3 regions of the Streptomyces sp. x-80 genome follow, and region 3 is predicted to be linked to each of the others. Evidence: riboswitches for the same ligand, from Rfam matches in the RefSeq annotation. Region 3 holds a riboswitch; each other region holds the start of a gene.
The links. Region 3 has a riboswitch for cyclic di-AMP ahead of ACLJWH_RS03200 (transglycosylase family protein). Riboswitches for the same ligand answer to the same signal wherever they lie in the genome.
Positions count from the first base shown of each region.

Region 1: linked by a shared signal. The riboswitch ahead of ACLJWH_RS30810 (M23 family metallopeptidase) and the one ahead of ACLJWH_RS03200 (transglycosylase family protein) in region 3 are both predicted to bind cyclic di-AMP.
Region 2: linked by a shared signal. The riboswitch ahead of ACLJWH_RS22375 (M23 family metallopeptidase) and the one ahead of ACLJWH_RS03200 (transglycosylase family protein) in region 3 are both predicted to bind cyclic di-AMP.

Region 1 covers NZ_JAJPWM010000018.1:84,024-89,665, forward strand. The annotation lists gene ACLJWH_RS30800 (HPr family phosphocarrier protein) at 1-35, shown strand, start outside; gene ACLJWH_RS30805 (GntR family transcriptional regulator) at 505-1,194, opposite strand; gene ACLJWH_RS30810 (M23 family metallopeptidase) at 1,400-2,212, opposite strand; cyclic di-AMP (ydaO/yuaA leader) riboswitch at 2,225-2,380, opposite strand; gene ACLJWH_RS30815 (M16 family metallopeptidase) at 2,602-3,969, opposite strand; gene ACLJWH_RS30820 (M16 family metallopeptidase) at 4,008-5,381, opposite strand.
Region 2 covers NZ_JAJPWM010000010.1:316,599-322,240, reverse strand. The annotation lists gene ACLJWH_RS22390 (PrsW family intramembrane metalloprotease) at 1-220, shown strand, start outside; gene ACLJWH_RS22385 (hypothetical protein) at 661-963, shown strand; gene ACLJWH_RS22380 (aldo/keto reductase) at 1,116-2,057, opposite strand; gene ACLJWH_RS22375 (M23 family metallopeptidase) at 2,234-3,406, opposite strand; cyclic di-AMP (ydaO/yuaA leader) riboswitch at 3,796-3,930, opposite strand; gene ACLJWH_RS22370 (DUF2332 family protein) at 4,302-5,417, shown strand; gene ACLJWH_RS22365 (PP2C family protein-serine/threonine phosphatase) at 5,566-5,642, opposite strand, start outside.
Region 3 covers NZ_JAJPWM010000002.1:117,575-123,216, reverse strand. The annotation lists gene ACLJWH_RS03210 (cytochrome P450 family protein) at 1-1,094, shown strand, start outside; gene ACLJWH_RS03205 (LysM peptidoglycan-binding domain-containing protein) at 1,369-2,409, shown strand; cyclic di-AMP (ydaO/yuaA leader) riboswitch at 2,616-2,827, shown strand; gene ACLJWH_RS03200 (transglycosylase family protein) at 2,832-3,515, shown strand; gene eno (phosphopyruvate hydratase) at 3,939-5,225, shown strand; gene ACLJWH_RS03190 (FtsB family cell division protein) at 5,552-5,642, shown strand, end outside.

The sequences.
Region 1 (5,642 bases), on a different contig from region 3:
CCGAGGGCCTCGACGAGCTCCCCGAGACCGTCTGAGTCCGTCGGGACCTCCGCATCCGCGGCCCCGTCGCGGCGACCGGTACCCGGGCGCCGCGACGGGGCCGTTGCGCACTGTCCGCCTGGCGGGACGCCGGGCGGACCCCCGAACCGGACTTCGGGCGCGCTTTCTTCCGCGGGCGCGCTTTCTCCGTCACGGAACGGATTCTCCGCTTTTCTTGGCTTTCCGTGGATTTCCGTGCGGACATGAATTTTCCGCGCGGGCACGGACCAGCCACACGGACGAGAATCCCCGGTACGGGAATTCAGCCGGCACCGGACACATCCGGAAATCGACGGCCCCGAATATGCGGAGCGCCGAACAACCGGTGCCCGATTCCCGTATCAGCGAGTAACCGCACCACCATGAACAGCCGCATTGCCGCGTCGCCGCATGCGAGCGCGCCGCATACGTGGTGCCCTCGCCCGCCGCTCCCGCGCGCCTCCCCCACTGTCTACGCGGTGATTGTTAAGGCCGGGCACGCGCCGTGTTGACGGGCTGTTTCACTTCCCTCACCGCCACCGCGGCGGGGCGTCGCAGCCGGTGTACCGGGCGGCCGCGCTCGATATGAGCGGCCATCAGGGCACGAGCCCGTTCGGCGTCACCCCGGGCCACCGCGTCCAGCACCGCGCCGTGTTCGTCCCACGACTCCGCGGCCCGCAGCGGGAGTTCCACCGCGTACATCCACTCGATCTTCCGCCGCAACTGGGTCAGCAGCGCCGCCAGACCGGGGCTGTCGGCCGCCCGGCCGAGCGTCTCGTGGAACCAGTCGTCCAGTTGGCACAGCTCAGCGGCATGGCCGTGCCGGGCCCGCTCACGCCCCAGCCGCACCAGGCCGCGCAGCACCTTGAGGTGGGCCGGACTGCGGCGGGCGGCCGCGCGGGCCGCGCCCAGCGGCTCCAGCAGGGCGTGCACGTCCAGGAGGTCGGCGGCCTCCTGGTCGGTCGGCTCGGCGACGCAGGAACCCGCGTGGCGGCGGGTGGTGACGAAACCCTCGGACTGGAGGGTGCGCAGCGCTTCCCTCACCGGAACCCGGGAGACGCCGTAGCGGGCCGCCAGGAATTCCTCGACCAGCCGGCTCCCCGGCGCCAGCGCACCGGAGACGATGTCCTCGCGAATCGCCGTACACACCGCATGCGCGGAAATCTGGCCTCGCATCGTCCGTGCCTCCGCCGTAATCACCTGGAAATTCCGCCGAGCGGCTTTTCCGTGACTCTATTCGACCGGGACGGCTTTCCGGCAGGGTCCGGGTATTCATGGATATTTTTTGGCCACGGGTGCGGACCGGGCGGGCCGTCGGGGGCCGGATACGCCGCGAGCCCCGGCCGTCGGGGCCAGGGCTCGGGGAGGGGACGAGGGCGGGTCAGACGTTGACGCCGTGCGCGCGGAGGTAGGCGATCGGGTCGATGTCCGAGCCGTAGTCGGGCGATGTGCGGGCCTCGAAGTGGAGGTGCGGCCCGGTGACGTTGCCGGTGGCGCCGGAGAGGCCGATCTGCTGGCCCCTGGTGACGGTCTGGCCGACCGAGACCGCGAAGGACGACAGGTGGCCGTACTGGGTGTACGTACCGTCGGCCATCTTGATCACGATGTTGTTGCCGTACGCGCCGCCCGAGCCCGCCTCGACGACGGTGCCCGCGCCGACGGCGTGGACGGACGTGCCGGTGCCGGCGTGGAAGTCGATACCGGTGTGGCTGCCGGAGGACCACAGGCTGCTGGACGCCTTGTACCCGGTGGAGACGTAGGAACCGTCCACGGGGGCGACGAAGGTGTTGAGGCGCTTGCGCTCCTCCTCGCGGGCGGCGCGCTCCTTGGCCTCGCGCTCCTCCTTGGCCTTCGCCTCGGCCTTCTTCTTGGCCTCCTCGGCCCGCTGCTTGGCCTGTTCGGCCAGCTTCGCCGCCTCGGCCTCGGCCTTCACCTGCGCGGCGGCGGCCTCGGCGACCGCCTCCTGCGCGTCGGCCTGCGCCTCGACGTGGTCGGCGATTTCGTCACCCATCACGACGGCCTGCCGCAGGGCACCGTCGTGGGCACGCGCCCCGTCCGTGGCGGCCATCGCGGGCGAGGCCACGGAGGCGACGACGCCGCCCGCCGCGAGGGTCGCTATACCGGCGAGGTTGCGGGTCGTACGGGCGCTGCGGCTCGCACGGCGGTGCTTCCCGGTGGCACGGGTGAACGCCATCTGCTGGCTTGTCCTTTCCTTCCTTCTCGCCTACCGGGTTAGCTGACGGGTTCGGAGCAGGAAGGTCTCCTACGAACTCCTCCGGAGAGGGGCCCGATTCACCCCAGGGACATATGGGTCCCCGGCTCCCCTGGCTCGCGCCGTACGGGGACTCGGCGATCGCTGTCCGGTGCTGCGGTTGCGGCGTACGTCTGGCGGACAGCGGGACCGACGCTAGAGGGGGCAACTTTCAATCGGCAAACAGAACCGGCAGTTTGTGCGGTACGCCACACCCACGCCGTACAACCAGCCACAATAATCTGGACATAAAGGGGATCCCGCGGCGGACGAACGCCACGGGATCCCCTTGTGCGATACGGACTTCGCCTGCGCGGCGGCGGCCCGGCCGGTCAGCCGGTGACGACCGTCACCTCGCCGATACCCAGCTCCTTGACCGGCTCGACGATCTCCGCCGCGTCACCGACCAGAATCGTCACCAGCCGGTCCACGGGGAAGGCGTTGACGGCCGCGGCGGTCGCCTCGACCGTGCCGGTCTCCACGAGCCGGGCGTACAACTGCGCCTGGAAGTCGTCCGGGAGGTGCTGCTCCACCTGGTCGGCGAGGGTGCCCGCGACGGCCGCCGCGGTCTCGTACTTCAACGGTGCGACGCCGACGAGGTTCTGCACGGCGACATCGCGCTCGGCGTCCGTGAGCCCCTCGGCCGCCAGGGTGCGCAGCACCCGCCACAGGTCGTCCAGCGCCGGACCGGTGGAGGCGGTGTCCACCGACCCGCTGATGGCGAGCATCGCGGCGCCGGTGCCGTCCGCGTCGGAGCGCAGCACCTGGCCGAAGGCGCGCACCCCGTAGGTGTAGCCCTTCTCCTCGCGCAGCACGCGGTCCAGCCGGGAGGTGAGGGTGCCGCCCAGGCAGTACGTCCCGAGGACCTGCGCGGGCCAGACGCGGTCGTGCCGGTCGGCGCCGATGCGGCCGATGAGCAGCTGCGTCTGGACGGCGCCGGGGCGGTCCACGATCAGCACGCGGCCGGTGTCGTCGGCGGTGATCGGCGCGGCGGACACCGGTTCGCCGGCGGTGCCGGTCCAGACGCCGAGGGTGCCGGCGAGCGCCGCGTCCAGGTCGATACCGGTGAAGTCACCGACGATGACGGCGGTGGCCGTGGCGGGCCGCACATGGGCGTCGTAGAAGGCCCGGACGGCCGCCGCGTCGATCCGCCCGACGGTCTCCTCGGTGCCCTGTCGGGGCCGGGACATCCGGGACGTGGCCGGGAAGAGCTCCTTCGACAGCGCCATCGCGGCGCGCCGGGCGGGGTTGGCGAGCTCGTGCGGGATCTCGTCGAGGCGGTTGCGGACCAGCCGCTCGATCTCGCCGTCCGGGAAGGCGGGGGCGCGCAGCGCGTCGGCGAGCAGGCCGAGCGCACGGGTCAGCCGGGAGGCCGGCACCTCCAGGGAGACCCGCAGACCGGGGTGGTCGGCGTGCGCGTCCAGGGTGGCGCCGCAGCGCTCCAGCTCGGCGGCGAACTCCTCCGCGTCGTGCTTGTCGGTGCCCTCGGACAGGCCGCGCGCCATGATCGTGGCGACGCCGTCCAGCCCCTCGGGCTCGGCCGCCAGGGGCGCGACGAGGTTCATCTCGACGGCGACGACCTGCTGGCCGGGGCGGTGGCTGCGCAGGACGGTGAGGCCATTGGCCAGCCGGCCGCGCTCAGGGGCCGGGAAGGCCCACGGCTTGGGTGCGCCGCTCTGCGGCTGCGGGTGGAAGTCCATGGTGCTCTCGGTGGAATCTGCGCTGGTAACGGCGTCGCTCACCGGGCCGCCTCCTCTTCCTCGTTGTCGGTGGCGCTGTCGGTGGCGTTGTCGGCAGCCTCGTCGGCGGGCTCGGTGGGCTCGTACACGAGCACCGCGCGGTTGTCGGGGCGCAGCCGGGCCTGGGCGACCGCCTGCACCTCCTGCGGGGTGATCTCCAGGACCCGCCGCACGGCCGTCAGGGCGAGCTGCGGATCGCCGAACAGGACGGCGAACCGGCAGAGTTCGTCGGCCCGGCCGCTGACCGTCGCGAGCCGGTCCAGCCACTCGCGCTCCAACTGGGCCTGCGCACGCTCCATCTCCTCCGGGGTGGGCCCCTCGGCGGCGAAGCGGGCCAGCTCCTCGTCGATGGCGCTCTCGATGCCCGGGACCTCCACGCCGCCGGACGTCTTGACGTCCAGCCAGCCGAGGGACGGCGCGCCGGCCAGCCGCAGCAGGCCGAAGCCGGCCGCGACGGCGCTGCGGTCGCGGCGCACCAGCCGGTTGTAGAGGCGGGAGGACTCGCCGCCGCCCAGGACGGTCAGTGCGAGGTCCGCGGCGTCCGCCTCGCGAGTGCCGTCGTGCGGCAGGCGGTAGGCCGCCATCAGGGCGCGGGAGGGGACCTCCTCCTGGACGACCTCGCGCAGTTCGCCGCCGATGATCTCGGGCAGCGTGCCGTCCCGCGGCGGCCGCTTGCCGTCGTGCGAGGGGATCGAGCCGAAGTACTTCTCCACCCAGGCGAGCGTCTGCCCGGGGTCGATGTCGCCGACGATCGACAGGACGGCGTTGTTGGGCGCGTAGTACGTACGGAAGAACGCCCGCGCGTCCTCCAGGGAGGCCGCGTCGAGGTCGGCCATCGACCCGATGGGCGTGTGGTGGTACGGATGGCCCTCCGGGTAGGCCATAGCCGTCAGGCGCTCGAAGGCCGTGCCGTAGGGGACGTTGTCGTAGCGCTGGCGGCGCTCGTTCTTGACGACGTCACGCTGGTTCTCCATGGACTCGTCGTCGAGCGCGGTCAGCAGGGAGCCCATCCGGTCCGCCTCCAGCCAGAGCGCGAGCTCCAGCTCATGGGCGGGCATGGTCTCGAAGTAGTTGGTGCGCTCGAAGCTCGTGGTGCCGTTCAGCGAACCGCCGGCGCCCTGGACGAGCTCGAAGTGGCCGTTGCCCTTCACCTGGGCGGAGCCCTGGAACATGAGGTGCTCGAAGAGGTGAGCCAGGCCCGTACGGCCCTTGACCTCGTGGCGGGAGCCGACGTCGTACCAGAGGCAGACCGCGGCGACCGGGGTCAGGTGGTCCTCGGAGAGCACCACGCGCAGGCCGTTGGCCAGCCGGTGCTCGGTTGCTGTCAGGCCGCCGGAGCCGGCTTGTTCTGTGGCCGTGTGACCCATGGGCATGTACGTCCCTTCGATCCGCTTGCGAGAAAGTTCTGTCACTGTATGCAAGCGCGTCGGCATCTGGCGAAGTTCCCGTACGAGCGGCCCCGTACGAGGGGTTACGGGCCCGTCGGCGGTGACCCGAAGGGGGAGTCGCGGTCAGCGTTGTCAGTGGGGCGGTCCACAATGGTCCGGATCAGACTCAGGCAGACCGCCGGCTGATCCCCGGCCGGCTCCCCGGCCGGACGGTCCAGCACCGTTGACCCGACATCGGCAGTAGAC
Region 2 (5,642 bases), on a different contig from region 3:
CGAATACACCGCCCTCGCCACCGCCCTCTCCTTCCACCGCCGCCGCGCCCACCTCATCGGCCCCACCCCCGACTTCAGCAAGCGCGAGGCGGCCCTCCTGCACCATCTGTGGCAGCACCGGGGGTGGGCGTATCCGGCGCTGGCGGGGGCGTTGGTGGCTACGCATCGGCCGGTCTCCCCTCCACCGCCGCCCCTTCCGCTGCACCCGCACCGGACATGAGCCTCCCGCCTTATCGGCTCTGGGCTGTGTCCGCAGGCCAATCGGCCACGGGAATTCATCGACACCCAGACCAGCCCCCTCGCGCTCTTCTTCCCGAACAGCCACACAAATTGAACGTGGGCGGAGCTGCGGAACATTGCGGTTCCCTGCCTCCAGAAGATGCCAACCGCAGAACCAGTACCCAGGCTCTCAATATCCTTGGTGATCGAATAGCCCTGACGACGGAGTGAGCTGCCGCGCGACCCACGCCGGCGCACATCGCGCATATCGGCACCGGCGATCCGTAGACCTGAGGGCAGTTCGGCTCTCAGGTTTCGGGATGGTCCTGCGATGCCCTTCAGTGCGGAGCCGTGCTGCCAAGGAGCCGGGGACTGCCAGCCGCGGAGCGCTCGCGCATAGAGTCGGTTTGGTTCCTTCATTCCAGATGCGGAGGTTTTGAAATGGCTGGTGTACCGACCGGTGCGGTTGCCGCAGGTGGGCTGGTGGCCGGATACGGCGTCGCCCGATGGACGAAGAAGCGGCCGCTGGGTGGGGTGGCTCTGGCGGCTGCGGGGGCGGTGGCGGCGCGGGAGTGGCAGCGGAAGGCCGGGAATGTGACGGCCGTGGCGTTGAGCGGTGCCTATGTCGCGGCGTTCGCCGGGTCGCATCCGTTGGCGAAGAAGATCGGGGCGTGGCCGTCGGTGTTCGCGGTGGCGGGTGGGGTTGCGCTCGCTTCGTGGGTGGCGGCCGACCGTCGGTCGTGAGGCCGTAACGGCAAGGCGTAAGGACAAGGCGTAGGACATGGTTGCGGGCCGGGGCGATCACCGCCCCGGCCCGCAACCATGCTCTGCCCCCGCCGGTCAGCCGGTCAGCCGGTCAGCCGGTCAGCCGGTCAGCCGGTCAGCCGGTCAGCCGGTCAGGCCGAAGCCTCGTTCAGCAGGGTGAGTTCCGGGTCGGTGAGGGTGAGGTCGGAAACGGCCAGGAGGGCCGGGAGTTGGGCGGTGGTGCGGGCGCTGGCGATGGGGGCGGCGACCGTGGGCTGGGCGCCGAGCCAGGCGAGGGCGACGGTGGCGAGCTCGGCGTGGTGGGCCGCGGCCACGGAGTCCAGCGCGGTCAGCACCTTGCGGCCGCGCTCGGTGGCCAGATACTCCGCCGCCTTGCCCGAGCGGGCGCTCTCCACCGTCGTGCCCGGACGGTACTTGCCGGTCAGGAAGCCGGACGCGAGGGCGTAGTACGGGATGGCGGCCAGGCCGTTGCGGGCGGCGACATCGGCCAGTTCGCCCTCGTAGGTGTCGCGGGAGACCAGGTTGTAATGGGGCTGTACGGCGACGTAGCGGGCCAGGCCCTCACGTGCGGAGAACTCCAGGGACTCCGCGAGGCGGGCGGCCGAGATGTTGGAGGCGGCGATCTCGCGGACCTTGCCGGCCTGGACGAGGTCGTTGAGGGCGGTGAGGAACTCCGCGACCTCGACCGACTCGTCGTCGAAGTGGGTGTAGTACAGGTCGATGTAGTCCGTGCGCAGCCGAGTCAGGGAGGCGTCCACGGCGCGCTTGATCGTGGCGGCGGACAGGCCCTTGAGGTCCGGGTGGGCACCGACCTTGGTGGCGATGACGACGTCGGCACGGTTGCCGCGCGCGGCCAGCCAGTTGCCGATGACGGTCTCGGACTCGCCGCCCTTGTTGCCCGGTACCCAGGCCGAATAGACGTCGGCGGTGTCGATGAAGTTGCCGCCGCCCGCCACGTACGCGTCGAGAACGGCGAAGGACTCGGTTTCGTCCGCGGTCCAGCCGAAGACGTTGCCGCCGAGGCAGAGCGGGGAGACGGAGAGCGAGCCGAGGGGCTTCTGTGTCGCGGTCATACGCGGTTTCAGCGTGGCCCGGAGAGGAGTTATTCCGAGGGAGGGGGGAAGGGAGGGCCAATTACTCCGGTTGGGTGGTTCGTTCGGGTGTGGGCTGAGGAGTGCGGAGTGAGGAGTGTGGGGTGTGGGGTTCGGTGCGCTGGGTGCGAGGCGTCGGGCATGGGGCCCGTTCGGGTTCAGATGTTCAGGCCGCGGTCACGGAACCAGGACGTGGGGTCGATCGGGCTGCCGGCGTCCGGGCGGACCTCCAGGTGGAGGTGGGGGCCGGTGACGTTGCCGGTGGCGCCGACGCGGCCGATGACGTCGCCGGTGGTGACCTTGCCGGAGGTCTTCACCATGGAGGACAGATGGCAGAACCAGAGTTCGGTGCCGTCGTCGAGGGTGAGGACGATGCGGTAACCGTACGAACCGGCCCAGCCCGCCTGGGTGATGGTGCCGGAGTGAACCGCTCTGACGGGAGTGCCGGTCGGTGCGGCGAAGTCCTGCCCGGTGTGGTTCGCCGCCCAGCGGTCGCCGACCTGGCCGAAGCCGGCGGTGAGGGTGTAGGAGGAGACGGGGACGACGAAGTTCTTCGCCAGTTCGGCGAGGCGCGCGGCCTCCGCCTTCTCGCGGGCCGCTGCCTCCTCCTGCCGCTTGGCCTCCAGCGCCGCCGCCTTCTTGGCCGCCGCGGCCTGCTCGGCCTTCGCCTGGTGCGCGGCCGCGTCCCGCTCGGCCTGCTGCACGGCGGCCCGCTCCGCGGCTTCGCGCGCTTCCTGCTCCGCCGTGCCCTGCTGCGTATCGGCCTGCTGCAAGATGCGGCTGCGCAGCGCCTCGCCCGCGCCCTGGCCCTGCCCCGGAGCGGCCTCGTCCGGGCTGAGACCGGCTTGGACGAGGACGGAGCTGGTGTCCGCATCCGTCTTCGCATCCGTCTTCGCGTCTGTCTTCGCGGCTGTCTTCGCGCCCACGCCCACGCCGGCGTTCGCGTTCGCGTTCGCGTCCGCGTTCGCGGAGTTTGTCGTGCCGTCCGACGACATGAGGGCGCCGATACCCGGGAGGGAGGCGGGGTCCGGCAGCTTGTCGACGATGTCCTCGGCGATGCCGCCCAGGTCGGGCAGGTCGGGCAGGTCGGGCATGGAGATCGGAAGCGGCGGCTTGTCCTCGGCCGACGCCATCCCGCCCGCGCCGACCGCCGCGATGACGCCGACGCCCAGGACCGTACCGCCGCGGGCGAACCCGCTGCTGCGCTGCTTTCCGACCCGGTGCTTGCCACGGACCGTACGGATGGATTCCTCGGCGGGATTCCACTCGTCCCACGGTCCGTCGCCATCGCCGTCGCCAACGCCAACGGCATCGACGGTGCCACCGCCGATGACGGTGGCGTCACGGCTGACGGTGCCGTCGCCATTGGCGCCAGTGCCACGGTCGCCGCCCGTCCGTCCGCCCCCGGCTATCCGTCCGTCGCCGTTCCCCAGCCCAGCGCCGCCGCGATCGCCCGCACCGCCGTACGCACGGCCGGGATCACGGCCGCCGATGCGGCTGTCGGCACGGCTGTCGATGCTGCTGTCGACACGGCGGTCGTCGATACGGCTGCGGCCAACCCCACGACTGTCGCCGAGGCCATCCCTACGGACATCGGACGGGCCGGCCATACGGGCATCGAAGGGGCCGGCGAACGGGCCGTCAGTGGGGCCGCGGTCAGCGAGGTCGTAGGCGGTCGGAACCTCGGAGGCAGAGCTGTTGGACGCCACGGGGGCGCACTCCTTTCCTTCCCTCTCGCCTACCGGGTTAGCTGACGGGTTCGGAGCAGGAAGGTCTCCTACGGGCGCCCGCTGGCGGGAGGCGTCCGATTCACCCCAAGGTGGTGGTTCCCCGGTTCCCTCGGCGCGTTCCGTACACATCGACGCGGTGCTCTGTGCTGCTGTGTGGTGCTGTCCGACGTGCGGTACTGAGGTGCCTGGACGCGTCTGACGTGCCTGAAGTGCGCTTGCGGGATTCGGCGTCGGCGCGCGGGGCCGCCTCTTGCGACGGCTGAAACGACCGCGCTCCGTTATCGGACAGTAATAGAGACGGCGGCCGATTTCCAAGCGTTCCCCCGAATCCGCACCGACTTCAGGTCGGTTCTGGCCTGGACTTTTTCACCCATGAAGGCGTCAAACCGGGCGAGTTGACCGGACGTCGGCAAACGAACCTTCGACGATTGTGCGCCAGTCGTTATGCAGAGGGGTGCACGATGGCTACGGAGCGTAAGAGCGCTACGGTCTGATCATGGTCGTCAACGTCGTGAACGTCGTCAACAACGCGCAGACAGTTGCGGATCGGTACCGGGACTTCTCCTGGCGGCAGGCTCGGGGACGGTCCGAGGCCCACGAGGAACTGACCGCACGTATAAGCCAGGACCCGGAATTCTGCGATCTGCTGTCGGGGTCGCTGCCCGCCGGCAACAAGCAGCAGCCGAACCTCCTCCTCGCCGCCGTCCGCTATCTCGACGGTCCGCACGCCGAACAGGGCCCGCGCGGCGAGTCGGCGTACGGGCGCTGGCGCGAGTGGACGATCCGGCACTGGGACGAGGTCCGGACGGTGATCATGCGGCGCGCCACCCAGACCAACGAACCGGGCCGCTGCGCCACGCTGCTGCCGCTGCTCGCCCGCCTCCCGCAGCCGCTCGCGCTGCTGGAGGTCGGCGCGTCGGCGGGCTTGTGCCTGTACCCCGACCGCTATCGGTACCGGTACCGGAACGCCGGGGCCGCGGGGACCGGGACGGAGGTGGGGGCGCCGGAGAACCCGGTGACGTTCGAGTGCCGGACGAGCCGGGAGGCCGGAGCGGCGGAGCCGACGGTCCCGGCTCCCGGGGCGGCGGGCGCTCTCCCCGAGATCGTCTGGCGAGCGGGCATCGACCTGAACCCGCTCGATCCGGCCGCCGAACCCGACGACCTCCGCTGGCTGCACGCCCTCCTCTGGCCGGGCGACCCGGACCGGGCGGCGCGGCTCTCGGCCGCCGTCGAAGCGGTACGGCCGGTGCCCCGCCCGCGGATGGTGCGCGGCGATCTGGTCGAGGAGCTGCCCGCCCTCGCCGCCGAGGCCCCGCCGGAGGCGACCCTCGTCGTCTTCCACACCTCCGTGCTCACCTATCTCCCGCTCGACCGCCGCGAGGAGTTCGCCCGGCTCGTACGGTCGCTTCTCGCGGAGCGGCCGGGCCCCGGTCACTGGATCTCCAACGAGCACCACAGCGTCCTGCCGTGGATCACCACTCCGGCGCACGAGGCGCTGCGCCCCGAGGACGGACAGCCGCTGACCCTCGCGCTGGACGAGCGCCCGGTCGCCCTCACCGGCCAGCACGGCGAGCACCTGCACTGGCTCCGGGAGCCGGCAGCCGGCGGGTGAGCCGCGGCGGCGGTCCGCACGTCCGGGCCGGGCCGGGCCACGGTCACGGTCACGTACAACCTTCCCGTCACGTACGACCCTCCCGTCACGCACGCCCCACCTCACATACGCCCCGCCTCACATACGCCCCTGCGCCACCCTCCGTCCCCTACGCCCCCAGCGGCCGCCGCACCGCCAGCAGGGCCATATCGTCCGCCGACGCCCCGCCCGAATGCCGGGCGACGT
Region 3 (5,642 bases):
AGAATCCGCTGCATCACGCCGAGGGCGCCCGCGGTAAGAGCAAGACCGGCATTCCGGGCGAGCGCAGCGCCAACCTGATGACGCATCTGCTCAACATCGACCCGCCGGACCACACCCGGCTGCGCCGCCTGGTGTCGAAGGCGTTCACCCCGCGCCGGGTCGCCGCCTTCGCGCCGCGCGTCCAGGAGCTGACCGACGGCCTCATCGACGGTTTCGCGGCGCGGGGCGAGGTGGACCTCATCCACGAGTTCGCGTTCCCGCTGCCCATCTACGCGATCTGCGATCTGCTCGGCGTCCCGCGCGAGGACCAGGACGACTTCCGGGACTGGGCCGGGATGATGATCCGGCACGGCGGCGGGCCGCGCGGCGGGGTCGCCCGTTCCGTGAAGAAGATACGGACGTACCTGGCCGAGCTGATCCACCGCAAGCGCGCGGACCTCGGCGACGACCTGATCTCCGGGCTGATACGGGCGAGCGACCATGGTGAGCACCTGACCGAGGACGAGGCCGCGGCCATGTGTTTCGTGCTGCTGTTCGCGGGTTTCGAGACCACCGTCAACCTGATAGGCAACAGCCTGCACACGCTGCTCCGCCGGCCCGACCAGCGAGAACTGCTCCAGAAGTCGCTGGCGGCCGGCGACACCGGTCTGCTCACCACCGGAATCGAGGAGCTGCTGCGCTACGACGGTGCCGTGGAGCTGGCGACCTGGCGGTACGCGACCGAACCCGTGGAGATCGGCGGGCGGACCGTTCCGGCGGGCGATCCCGTTCTCGTCGTCCTCGCGGCCGCCGACCGCGACCCCGCCCGGTTCGCCGGCCCCGACACCCTCGACCTCGCCCGGCGTGACAATCCGCACCTCGGCTACGGGCACGGCATCCACTACTGCCTGGGCGCGCCGCTGGCCCGGCTCGAAGGGCAGACCGCCCTCGCGACCCTGCTGACCCGGCTGCCGGACATCCGGCTCGCCGCGGACCCGGACGACCTGCGGTGGCGGGGCGGTCTCATCATGCGCGGGCTGCGGACCCTGCCGGTGGCGTTCACCCCGGAGGCGGCCGCCGGAGCGCGTTCCACGGCGGAGCCGGCCCGGCCGTAGCGGGAAGGTATATGACGGCGCGTCAGGTATGTGACCTTCGCGTGATCCCCGCTACACCGACTTGTGACGGCCCGTGACCCCGGCTTACCTTTCACCGATCGACCCGCACCACCCGATCGGCCGAAGCGACGAACCGGTGAATTGCTGTACCGGCAGTCGACCGCCGCGGCCGGCCGGACAACTCAACCGTCGCTCGAAAGGCAACCGCATGCGCTCCGGGAACGGCCGACACCGTCGCCCCCGTCAGGCACCGGCCATCTTTGTCACGGCGGGGGTGACCGGCGCGGGGATCGCGCTGCCCCTGTTCGCCGCGAGCGGCGCGCACGCCGCCGACTCCACGACCTGGGACCGCGTCGCCCAGTGCGCGAGCGGCGGGGTGTGGAGCGCCGCGGGCAAGGGCTTCTACGGCGGCCTCGGGCTGACCCAGGACCTGTGGGAGGAGTACGGCGGCACGGCGTACGCGTCGAGCCCCGACCTCGCCAGCCGCGCCCAGCAGATAGCGGTGGCCGAGACGATCCTGGACGCCCGCGGGCCCGGCGTCTGGTCGAACTGTGCCGCGGAGGCCGGACTGAAGAAGGACGGCCGCGCGCCCGGTGTCGACCCCGGCAGCGCAAGCCCGTCGCGGCCCGCACCGTCGGGCACGTCGGACCCTTCCGGTAAGTCTGGTAAATCTGGCAAATCCGAGACAGCCGGTTCATCCGGTTCATCCGGTTCATCCGGGTCATCCGGGTCATCCGGGTCTTCTGATTCCGCGGGTTCTTCAGGCCCTTCCGGCGGTCCCTCCCGGGGGCCCTCCGACGGCGCTTCCGACGCGTCGTCGTCACCCTCGTCCCCGCCGTCGTCGTCGGCTCCCGGTGCGCCGGACTCCGCCGGCCCGTCGGACGCCCCGAAGGCGCCGAAGCCCGCCGGTTCGGCGACGCCGGGCGGACCGTCCCGCTCCACCGGCCCGTCGGGCGGCGGGAGCGCGGCGGAGACCGGTGCGCCGCCGGCCGGGACGACCGGTACGGGCAAGCATCGCGGCGGTACGGGCGATGCCGGGGCCGAGCTGGGCACGGGCGTCGCGGGGGAGGTGGACGACGGCGGCAGGTCGGCCGGGCGGCATGCCTCGCGCGGCGGTGACGCGCACCGCGCGGACCCGGTGGCCGGCGACTACACCGTGCGCCCGGGTGACAGCCTGTCAGTCATCGCCGAGCACCATGAGCTGCCCGGCGGATGGCCCGCCCTCTACGACCGCAACGAGCACGTCATCGGTGCCGACGCGGACCTCATTCGGCCCGGCCAGCACCTCGATCTCGGGCATGGAGCAGGTAGTTAGGGAGGCTTTGCCCCTTTTGGCGAAAGTGAGACATGGCTCTCGTTTCGAGGCGCGGTGTCTGACTCGGCCACAGATTCCATACCGGGCCCCACCTGCGGAAACGTAAGCAAGTCGTGATCAAAAATGGTCAACTTGGCTCAGAAGGTGGGGTTTGATCCATCCGGGGGTTCCTGATTACGGTCAGGACCGCTCGCCAAAGCGGGCCCTTCGATCACACGCCGAATCCTGCCGGTGGCCGAAGGACAGTCGACGCGCAAGCGCCGAAGGCAGGAGCGGGGGAACCAAGGTAAGCGCCGGCCCCGCCCGTGAAAGCGGGCCAACCGGCTTGGGGTGAAGCCATGTGTGAAGCACACACGGCCGGGCAACTCACATGGCCCGAACCCGACAGCTCACCTCGTAGGCGTCGGTGAGGAAACGATCGAATGCTGAACAAGGCCAAGCACCGTCGCCCGTCCAAGGCCGTCCGCGTCGCCACGCTCGCCGGCGTCGCCGGTGCCGCGGTGGCCGTCCCGATGATGGGCGCCACCTCCGCCTCGGCCGCCTCGGTCTCCACCTGGGAGAAGGTCGCCCAGTGCGAGTCGAGCGGCAACTGGTCGATCAACACCGGTAACGGCTACTACGGTGGCCTCCAGTTCTCGAACTCCAGCTGGGCCGCCGCGGGTGGCACCAAGTACGCCCCGCGCGCCGACCTGGCCTCCAAGAGCCAGCAGATCGCCGTCGCCGAGAAGCTGCTCGCCATGCAGGGCCCGGGTGCCTGGGGCTGCGCCGGCGCCGGCAACCTGCGCTCCGGTGGCGCGGCCGCCAACGTCGACACCTCCAGCAACACGCAGCACAAGCAGTACAAGAAGCAGGGCACCACCAAGTCCGAGCCCCGCAAGCAGTCGCAGGGCACGACGAAGAGCACCCCCGCCCCGCAGCAGCAGCGGACCTGGACGGCCCCGAAGACGTCCAACAGCACCGGTAACTACACCGTCAAGTCGGGCGACACCCTGGCCAAGATCGCCAAGGCGCACGGCACCAACTGGAAGTCCGTCTACGCCGCGAACAAGTCGGTCATCGGCGGCAACCCGAACCTGATCTTCCCGGGCCAGCAGCTCAGCATCTGAGCCGTCCCCCGCACCGGGAACTCCGAGGACCCCACCGGCTCGTGACGACCGCGGCGGTCCGTGCGTACGGCGGTACGCACGAGCCGCCCGTCCGGGAGCCCCTGGGACCAGCCTTCCGCGAGACCGCCCCGTCCGGCGCGCCATCCCCCCCACGCGCCGCGGCGGGGCTTCGTCGTACCCCGGGGCCGTCCACCCGGCCCGCCCCGTCCCCGCCGCCGGGCCGCCCCTCCGGGCCCGCCCTGACCTCGGCATCTCCCGGCTTTTCCCCGCTCAGCGAACATTGCGCCCATACGTCCTGTGAACTGGGCCTTTGGGCCTCTTTTCGCGGGTTTTCGTCCCACTGAGCGGGCCGACGGCGAGTGAAGGCGCCGGAGGCCGTTAGGCTCGTGCCGGAGAACTCCAGACACTCATGAAGGAGACAACGTGCCGTCCATCGACGTCGTCGTAGCCCGCGAAATTCTCGACTCGCGAGGTAATCCCACGGTCGAGGTCGAGGTCGGCCTCGACGACGGCAGCACGGGCCGGGCCGCCGTCCCGTCCGGCGCCTCGACCGGTGCCTTCGAGGCCATCGAGCTCCGCGACGGTGACCCGAACCGCTACCAGGGCAAGGGCGTGGAGAAGGCCGTACTGGCCGTCATCGAGCAGATCGGCCCGGAGCTCGTCGGCTACGACGCGACCGAGCAGCGGCTGATCGACCAGGCGATGTTCGACCTGGATGCCACCGACAACAAGGGCTCCCTCGGCGCCAACGCGATCCTCGGCGTCTCGCTCGCCGTCGCGCACGCCGCCTCCGAGGCCAGTGACCTCCCGCTGTTCCGCTACCTCGGTGGCCCGAACGCGCACGTCCTGCCCGTTCCGATGATGAACATCCTGAACGGCGGCTCGCACGCCGACTCCAATGTGGACATCCAGGAGTTCATGATCGCCCCGATCGGCGCGGAGTCCTTCTCCGAGGCGCTGCGCTGGGGTGCCGAGGTCTACCACACCCTCAAGAAGGTCCTGAAGGCCCGCGGCCTGTCCACCGGCCTCGGCGACGAGGGCGGCTTCGCCCCGAACCTGGACTCCAACCGCGCCGCCCTGGACCTCATCCTTGAGGCCATCAAGGAAGCCGGTTACGCCCCCGGCCAGGACATCGCGCTCGCGCTGGACGTCGCCGCCTCCGAGTTCTACAAGGACGGCAAGTACCAGTTCGAGGGCAAGGAGCGCTCGGCCGCCGAGATGACGGAGTACTACGAGGGGCTCGTGGCGGACTACCCGCTCGTCTCCATCGAGGACCCGCTGTTCGAGGACGACTGGGCCGGCTGGCACGTCATCACCGAGAAGCTCGGCGCCAAGGTGCAGCTCGTCGGTGACGACCTGTTCGTCACCAACCCCGAGCGGCTGGCCCGTGGCATCGAGGAGAACTCCGCCAACGCGCTGCTGGTGAAGGTCAACCAGATCGGTTCGCTGACCGAGACCCTGGACGCCGTCGAGCTGGCCCAGCGCAACGGCTTCAAGTGCATGATGTCGCACCGCTCCGGCGAGACCGAGGACGTCACCATCGCCGACCTCGCCGTCGCCACCAACTGCGGCCAGATCAAGACCGGCGCCCCGGCCCGCTCCGAGCGCGTCGCCAAGTACAACCAGCTGCTGCGCATCGAGGAGATCCTCGACGACGCCGCGGTCTACGCCGGCCGCTCCGCCTTCCCCCGGTTTCGCTCTGCGAACTGATAGGGCACAGCGCTCTGCGAACTGATTCAGCACAGTGCTCCGCGAACTGATTCAGCACAGTGCTCCGCGAACTGAATCAGTACAAGCAGCACAGCGCCCCGCGAACCGAGCAGGCACGCACCCCGCGAGCTGATCGGCTCAGCGCGGTCGGAGCCAATTGAGGGAGCCGCGGCGCGGCACCTCGAAGCGTCCCCGGCGACGGTCCCGTACCGTTGCCGGGGACGGCTCTGCTTCCGGACGGTTCGGCACCTCGGCACGGAAGCGGACCGGAGCGTAGGTGTCAGGAAGCCGGCCGTCCCGAGGCCCGGCGATCCAGGGGAGGCGATGTGCCCGCGGACCGGTTCTCGACCGCGATCCGGCTCAAGGCGCTCGGTGAGCAGGCCGCGGCCCGCGTCCAGCGCGCCCGGCCGCCCCGCC